One region of the Pseudoalteromonas sp. SG44-5 genome, then DNA from elsewhere that is predicted to be linked to it. Evidence: predicted binding sites of a transcription regulator. Region 1 holds the regulator's gene; each other region holds the start of a gene.

The links. The regulator MetJ, encoded in region 1, represses methionine synthesis genes. The targets are predictions, from matches to a motif close to TAGACGTCTAGACGTCTA.
Region 2: a site for MetJ is predicted at 1,150-1,167, ahead of H5079_RS07020 (methylenetetrahydrofolate reductase). Genes of this name have one in related genera too.
Region 3: a site for MetJ is predicted at 1,523-1,540, ahead of metA (homoserine O-succinyltransferase). Genes of this name have one in related genera too.
Region 4: a site for MetJ is predicted at 741-758, ahead of metK (methionine adenosyltransferase). Genes of this name have one in related genera too.

The regions. Positions count from the first base shown of each region.
Region 1 is NZ_JACJES010000005.1:68,193-70,404, reverse strand. It holds gene metB (cystathionine gamma-synthase) at 1-988, opposite strand, end outside; gene metJ (met regulon transcriptional regulator MetJ) at 1,188-1,508, shown strand; gene H5079_RS08000 (malic enzyme-like NAD(P)-binding protein) at 1,607-2,212, opposite strand, start outside.
Region 2 is NZ_JACJES010000004.1:79,409-81,620, forward strand. It holds gene H5079_RS07015 (pitrilysin family protein) at 1-939, opposite strand, end outside; gene H5079_RS07020 (methylenetetrahydrofolate reductase) at 1,211-2,167, shown strand.
Region 3 is NZ_JACJES010000027.1:22,647-24,858, reverse strand. It holds gene H5079_RS16650 (homocysteine S-methyltransferase family protein) at 1-520, opposite strand, end outside; gene metA (homoserine O-succinyltransferase) at 510-1,457, opposite strand; gene ettA (energy-dependent translational throttle protein EttA) at 1,698-2,212, shown strand, end outside.
Region 4 is NZ_JACJES010000004.1:45,852-48,063, forward strand. It holds gene tkt (transketolase) at 1-556, opposite strand, end outside; gene metK (methionine adenosyltransferase) at 860-2,011, shown strand; gene H5079_RS06890 (hypothetical protein) at 2,164-2,212, shown strand, end outside.

The DNA.
Region 1 (2,212 bases):
CGCCACCTAAAGATTCAGCTAAGCTAAATGTTTTAAGGTTTGTTAAAAATGCAGCTGCGTCATTTACATCACCTTTAATGTCAAAACTAACCATGCCACCAAAACCAAGTTGCTGTGCTTTAGCCAATTCATGTTGTGGATGCGACTCTAGCCCCGGGTAATATACTTGGCTAACAAATTTTGAGCTTTCAAGGTACTTAGCAATAGCTAAGGCATTTTCTTGATGCTGCCGTAAGCGTACATTTAAAGTACGCAAGCCACGCAAAGTTAAGTAACTATCAAACGGTGCCCCCGTTATACCAATATTATTTGCCCACCAAGCCAGTTCTTCACCTAGTTCGTCAGTTGCAGCAATAACCGCACCGCCAACCACGTCTGAGTGGCCATTTATGTACTTAGTGGTTGAGTGCACCACAATATCAACGCCAAATTTAATCGGGTTTTGTAATGCAGGCGATAAAAAAGTGTTATCTGCGGCTACCAAAGCACCGCATTGTTTCGCAATATCGGTTACTGCTTTAATATCAGTTAAACGTAAAATAGGGTTACTAGGGGTTTCTATCCAAATTAACTTAGGTTTGATTACTAAAATTTGCTGCAAACTTTCTGGTTTAGTTAAATCTAACACTTCGAGTTTTAATAGGCCGCGCTTTTGTAATGAGGTAAATAAGCGATAGCTGCCGCCATAACAATCATGGGGGATCACTAACGTATCGTCACTATTAAGCAGCTGAGTGGCTAAATGTACGGCAGCCATTCCTGTTGCAGTAATAATGCCGCGAGCACCACCTTCGAGTTCGCTGAGTGCTTGGGCTAAAGTATCACGATTTGGATTACCACTGCGGCCATAGTCATATTGACGTTTTGTATCAAAGTCGGCAAACGAATAAGTGGTTGATAAATACAGCGGAGGCACAACCGCGCCATGGTGCTTATCAGCATCGACACCACTGCGAACTGCAATTGTCGCTTTATTTTTTTCACTCATATTTATTACCTGCTTTATTTAGATGTTTAGACGTCTAAAACAGTAATTCATTCAACTTAAGAAGTCAAAACATTTAAACACCTAGCCATCTGTGCAACAAGTATTTGACTAATTTGTTTAAATCGATAGAATTTCACGCATATTCGCGCTATTTTTTAGTAGGGTGAGCAATTAATAATCTGAGGCAACGATACATCTTATGGCAAAATGGAATGGCGAGTATATTCACCCATACGCAGAACACGGGAAAAAATCAGAGCAAGTTAAAAAGATCACCGTTTCGATCCCGCTAAATGTATTAAAAGTACTAACCGATGAACGCACCCGTAGGCAAATTAATAACTTACGCCATGCAACTAATAGCGAGCTATTATGTGAAGCATTTTTGCATGCGTTTACTGGGCAACCGTTACCTAACGATGATGATTTACGTAAAGATAACGCCGAAAAAGTGCCTGAAGAAGTGAAAAAAATAATGCAAGAAATGGGCTTAGAAGTTCCTGTTTTAAACGAAGACTAAACAGCGGCTTTTAAACAAAAAAACCTCAGCCATGCTGAGGTTTTTTTATGGCTATAAATTACACTGAAGTAACTTAATACCGAGCAACATAATGCTGCTTATTCCATATAGTTTGCTGGCAGCTCTATTTGCGCTACGCCTGAAGCAATGGCTGCTAATGCAACTGCTTTAGCAATACGCGGCAATAAACGCGGGTCCATAGGCTTAGGAATAATATACTCTGCACCAAACGCTAGCTTATCGACACCGGCAGCTTTTAGTACTTCTGGTGGAACCGGCTCTTTGGCAATACTACGAATAGCTTCAACTGCTGCAATTTTCATTTCATCGTTAATTTCACTAGCACGCACATCAAGTGCACCACGGAAAATAAACGGAAAACACAACACGTTATTAACTTGGTTAGGGTAATCTGAGCGCCCTGTTGCCATAATTAAATCGCTTCGTGCGCCGTGTGCCAGTGCCGGATCAATCTCTGGATCTGGGTTCGAACAAGCAAATACGACTGGCTTTGCTGCCATTAATTTTAAATCATCGGCCGATAATAAGTTAGGGCCCGACACACCAACAAATACGTCAGCATCTTCAATTACATCTTGTAATGTACGCTTATCGGTATTGTTAGCAAATAACTGTTTGTACTCGTTTAAATCATCACGGCGAGTGTGAATAACACCTTTACGATCAAGCATATAAATATGTTC
Region 2 (2,212 bases), on a different contig from region 1:
CTGCGAGAGTAAATCAAGCGCAGCTCTGTCTTTTTTAGCCGGCTCCCACGCAGTGCCTTTATACGATACTAATAACCAATGCCCTGGTAAGCCTGGGTTTTGTTGATGACTATATTTTGGCGCTTGCTGTGTTGGCTCTGCTTTAATGTCGGCAACATAGTCACCCTTTTTCCACGCACCCCAGTGTTTTTTAACCATAGCCATAGTGGCTTTTGGGTCTACATCACCCACAATTACAAGTGATACATATTCGGGCTTATAAAATTTGGCAAAAAATTCTTTACCATAAGCCATTTGATCAGGCATGGCTTCTATGTCTTTAAAAAAGCCCATAGTGGTGTGTTTATAAGTGTGTTGCTCAAAGGCCTCTTCGCGTACTGCGCTAAGTAATTTACGCACTGGGCTGGCATTATTTTTTAAGTACTCGCCTTTTACCGTTTGCGCTTCGGTTCTAAATTGCTCTTCGGTATAGGTTAAATTTTGAAAAATATCAGCTTCAAGTTCAAGTACTTTATCAAGATGCTGCTTTGAAAAGTTTAAATGATAGTTAGTGTAATCGTTGGTGGTGTAAGCGCGGTTATCAACGCCAGAATTTTTTAAAATACTTGAATACACAGCCTCAGGAAATTTTTCAGAGCCTTTAAACATCATGTGTTCAAAAAAATGCGCAAAGCCCGTTTTACCCGCTTGCGTTTCATTACGTGATCCTACCGATACAGGAATTTGCAACGAGACTACATCAGGGTAATCGGTTTTAACCACCATAACGCGCAAGCCATTTTCAAGCTCTTCTAGTAAGTAGTCTTGTGAAAAAACGCCCTCGCCCGTAGTGTTTGTTTGTTGTTGTGTTACTGCTTGGCTCGTTTGATTTTGTTCAATAGCGCAACCCGACAGTGCCAGCGATACCGCTAAACTGGTTGCTAAAAATTTAAATTTCATTGTTTTTCCTTTTATAGCAATCAATTTTAATCGCTAAACGTTGAGCTAGTTTAATAAAAAGTACCATCTGATTATGCCGCAAAGCCGCCAATAATAAGAGCCTAAAGCGTTGTTATTATGTAAACAACTGTATCAAATTTACTAATTGGTAACGAGCTTGTATGAATAAACCTCACTACGATTGAAAAACTTTCATTAAATAAAGCTATCTAGCCATCTAAATGGCTGCTATATTAATTCCATCGTAACAAACTAAGCTGGAATGAGGATTATGGCTTTATCACTTCAAGAGAAAATAGAAGATAGCAATCAAGGCGTATACCTTATTGGTACTACGCCGCCAAAAATTGGTACCGATAAAGCGCAACTAAAAACCATTGCAGAAAAGCTATTGGGTCGCCTACACGAAATTGAATACGACGGCGTAATAATTTACGACATTCAAGACGAAAGCAGCCGTACTAATCAAGCGCGTCCGTTTCCATTTAGGCAAACTGTCGATCCACGTGAATACAGCAACCTATTACGTGGCTTATCGCACCTTGATGTAATTACCTATAAAAGTGTGGCGCAACGCAGTGCGAACGAGTTTAAAGATTGGCTAAGTGAAACTAAAAACGACTACGATTTAAAAAATATTGTTTTAGTAGGTAGCCCATCATCGATAGGCGATATAAAACTAAGCCTACCAGATGCGTATAAAACGCTGGCAGAGCAATCTGATGACTTCTTTTTAGGCGGCGTTACTATTGCAGAGCGTCATTCTAATAAACGTAATGAACACGAGCGCCTAATAGAAAAAACCGCTCAAGGCTGTAAGTTCTTTATTTCGCAAGCGGTTTACGACGCACAAGCAACAATAGAGTTAATAACTAGCTATGCACGTAGTTGTAAAGCACAAGGGCTTGAGCCTAAGCGCCTTATTTTAACTTTTACTCCGTGCGGCGGCGAAAAAACCTTAGAGTTTATGCAATGGTTGGGGATCTCAGTGCCAGAGGCCACTAAATGGCGCATGCTTGATGCGAACAATACGCTGAGTGAATCGGTACGTATTTGCCGCGAAAATCTCGATTTAATACTTAAAAGCTGTGCGCATTTAAACGTGCCGCTGGGCTTAAATATAGAAAGCTTAACTAACCGTAAAGAAGAAATTGACGCATCAATTAACTTATACCGCTTATTAAAAGCCACCATGGAATTAAATCTAGCTGAAAAGTTAATAGCTTAAGGGCTAAGCATTTAATACAAAACCAGATTAATTAGTTACACTCTT
Region 3 (2,212 bases), on a different contig from region 1:
ATTCTACATAGGCAGTAACTAAACGATCAAAGGTAACATTACGATAACCCGGATCGTTTACATCGGGCGACAATGAACAAGTTTTTGATGTTGGCCCAAGTACGCCCGCTACATAACGTGGTTTTTCGGGTGTTTTAGCACTAAACTCATCGCAAAGTAGCCGTGCCAATTTTGCCGACTCTAGGTTTATTTCACGGCTTAGATTAGCCATGTCGTAATCTTCCATCGAAATGGTGGTGGAGTTAAAGGTATTGGTTTCGATAATATCGGCACCGGCAGCTAAAAAGCTACGATGAATATCGGTAATTATTTTAGGCTGCGTAAGGCTTAGTAAATCGTTATTACCGCGAATAAGTACATGCCAATCTTTAAAGCGCTCACCGCGATAGTCTTGCTCTTCTAATTGGTGTGCTTGGATCATAGTGCCCATAGCGCCGTCTAAAATTAAAATTCGCTCTTTTAACGCTGCACTTAGTTCGTCGTGCTTATTTTGGTCATTATTAAGAGGGTTATTCGGCATAGTTGTTAGTCCTTACGTCTTGGCTAACTAAATTAATATCATAGGGTGTAGTTTGGTACACGTAATAATTTAACCAGTTCGAAAAAAGTAAAAAAGCATGGCTTTGCCACGTTTTTGAAGGTTGTTTAGTTGCATCATCATCTGGAAAGTAATTTTCGGGTTTGGGCGCATTGTCGCTTTTTTCGCAATCGCGTTGGTATTCAGCTTTTAACGAGTCGGCGTCATACTCTGGGTGGCCGGTAATAAACACTTGGCTGCCCGACTTATTTTTAACTAAGTAAGCACCTACTTTCTTAGAACCCGCTAGCACGACTAGTTCATTGCAAGCATTTATTTTATTTACATCTACATGGCCATAACGCGAATGCGGTACTAAAAAGGTGTCGTCAAAGCCGCGCGTTAACGCCCCATGTTCAAAATAACATTGGTGCGTAAATACGCCACACAGTTTATCGGTTTTTAAATCGCGCTTTATTTTATAATGATGATAAAGCGCTGCATGCGCTGCCCAACACGAAAAAAGTGTAGACGTAACATGCTGCTCAGCCCAATCTAAAATTGCGGTAAACTCATCCCAGTAAGCTACATCCTGGTACTCTAAATGCGCTAGCGGCGCGCCGGTAACTATTAATGCATCGTAGTTATTGTTTTTTACTTCTGAAAAATAACGATAAAAGGTGTCTAGGTGCTGCTCTGAATTACTGCTACTGCGATGAGTGTCTAGACGCAGTAGTTCTACATTTACTTGCAAGGGCGAATTGGCAAGCAAACGAATAAACTGTACTTCGGTTTCAACTTTATTAGGCATTAAATTAAGAATAGCCAAACGCATGGGGCGAATTTCTTGCGTTTTTGCACGAGTTTGTGGCATTACAAATACGTTTTCTTGGCGCAGGCGAGCAATAGCTGGTAGCTCGTCTTTTACTGTAATTGGCATCCTTTTACTCCTATTCATCAAAACCGAAAACTTATTATGAACAGATAAGAAAAAATATCAACCAATAGATGTATAGATGTCTAAATATCCAAATGAAATTTTTTCATCCTATTTTATAATCGTTTTTGCGCACTTTATAGTTTGTTTGTCGGTTTAAAATTGGCCATTCGTTGACTGCCTCACCCGTCAACCACTACAATAGAGCATTGTAATTTTTATTATTATTTGAAGGTTTTTTCCATGGTTTTACCTGATAAATTTATATTCTCGATGAGTCGAGTTTCTAAGGTTGTGCCACCTAAGCGCACTATCTTAAAAGACATCTCGTTACACTTTTTCCCGGGCGCTAAAATTGGTGTGCTTGGTTTAAACGGCTCTGGTAAATCAACATTGCTACGTATTATGGCCGGTGTTGACCAAGACTTTGAAGGTGATGCCTTTCCACAACCAGGCACTAAAATTGGTTACTTACCGCAAGAACCTGTTTTAGACGAAAGCAAAACCGTACGCGAAATCGTTGAGCAAGCTGTTGGCGAAGTTAAATACGCGCTTAAACGCCTTGACGAAGTGTATAACGAATACGCCATGGAAGACGCTGACTTTGACGCACTTGCAAAAGAGCAAGGCGAGCTTGAAGCGGTTATTCAAGCGCACGATGGTCACAACATAGACAACGTTTTAGAGCGCGCTGCCGATGCACTACGTTTACCTGAGTGGGATGCTAAAATTGAGCACCTTTCGGGTGGTGAACGCCG
Region 4 (2,212 bases), on a different contig from region 1:
CGTTGTCATCCCAAAATGCAACAAGTTTACCTAGGCCTAATGTGCCTGCAAGTGAACCAGCTTCATGAGAAATACCTTCCATTAAGCAGCCGTCGCCCATAAATGCATAGGTAAAGTGATCAACAATATCGTGACCTTCACGGTTAAACTGTGCAGCTAGCGCTTTTTCGGCAATTGCCATACCTACTGCGTTAGTGATCCCTTGACCTAACGGGCCGGTAGTAGTTTCGATTCCTGGTGCATAACCGTACTCTGGGTGACCAGGTGTTTTTGAATGCATTTGACGGAAGTTTTTAATTTCGTCTAACGGTAAATCATAACCCGTTAAATGTAATAAAGAATAAATAAGCATTGAACCGTGGCCGTTCGATAATATAAAGCGATCTCGGTCAGCCCACTCTGGGTTTGTTGGGTTATGTTTTAGATAATCGCGCCATAATACTTCTGCGATATCTGCCATGCCCATAGGGGCTCCAGGATGACCAGATTTGGCCTTTTGTACTGCGTCCATTGACAAGACACGAATAGCATTTGCAAGTTCTTTGCGAGATGGCATGAATTCTCCTACCTTAATATATTTTTGCGCGGGTATTTATGTATTCGATTATGCCGCCGTATAACTTGGCGACTAGTGTTTAGTCCATTCTTACTTATTGTAGGGGCGGTGTGCAATTAAAAACCCATAATAATAGGTCATTATGAATATTTTTTGAGACCGAAAAGTTATTAAATATTTTATTTAGACGTCTAGGCGTAAAAACACTATGCAAGGTGTTTTGTTTTCGATAAAATACGCCCCTTAATTTTTAAGCGCTAATACCGACGTTTGTGAAGCGCAATATTTGTGAGCAGAAATACAATGGCAAAACATTTATTTACTTCTGAATCTGTTTCTGAAGGTCATCCGGATAAAATCGCCGATCAAATCTCTGATGCGGTACTTGATGCTATCCTTGAGCAAGATTCTCATGCCCGAGTTGCGTGTGAAACTTACGTAAAAACCGGTATGGTTATGGTTGGTGGTGAAATCACTACTAGCGCATGGGTTGATATCGAAGAAATTACACGTAAAACAATTCGCGACATTGGCTACACTAATTCAGATATGGGTTTTGATGCAGATTCATGTGCAATTTTAAACACTATTGGTAAACAGTCTCCTGACATTAACCAAGGTGTTGACCGTACTAGCCCAGAAGAGCAAGGCGCTGGCGATCAAGGCTTAATGTTTGGTTACGCATGTAACGAAACTGAAGTACTAATGCCTGCTCCTATTACCTACTCACACCGTTTAGTGCAGCGCCAAGCACAGGTTCGTAAAAGCGGCGAGCTTAACTGGTTACGCCCAGATGCAAAATCACAAGTTACGTTTGCATACGAAAACGGCAAGCCAGTAGGTATTGATGCTGTTGTACTTTCTACACAGCACAGCGAAGATATTTCACAAAAAGATTTAATCGAAGCGGTGATGGAAACTATCATCAAGCCGGTACTTCCTGCTGAGCTAATTACTAGCGCGACTAAGTTTTTTATTAACCCAACAGGTCGCTTTGTAATTGGCGGACCAATGGGCGATTGTGGCTTAACCGGTCGTAAAATCATTGTAGATACCTACGGCGGCATGGCTCGTCACGGTGGCGGTGCTTTCTCTGGTAAAGATCCATCAAAAGTTGACCGTAGTGCTGCCTATGCTGCACGTTATGTTGCTAAAAACATTGTTGCTGCTGGCCTTGCTGATAAGTGTGAGCTACAAGTATCGTACGCTATTGGTATTGCAGAGCCTACGTCTATAAGCGTAGAAACCTTTGGTACCAGCAAACTAGAAGAAAGCCGTTTAATTGAGCTTATTCGTGAGCACTTTGACTTGCGCCCTTACGGTTTAATTAAAATGCTTGATTTAGAGCGCCCTATCTACCTTCCAACGGCGGCTTACGGCCACTTTGGTCGTGAAGAGTTCCCTTGGGAGCGTACTGATAAAGCAGAAGCACTTCGCGCTGCTGCTGGTCTTTAAGCCAACATACTATTAAAAATATAAACGGCCCTTTTAAGGGTCGTTTTTATATCTAAAGCTTATTATTCAAGCCGTGAAACATAAATCACTCTCGAATTGTTTTGCACTTTCGGTATATACTCGTTTTACTATAAAAGCTTAGGGAATTAAAAATGGCCGACAACTTTCGTGTTACCTTTGTAGGACTCGCTGAGGGCGTTG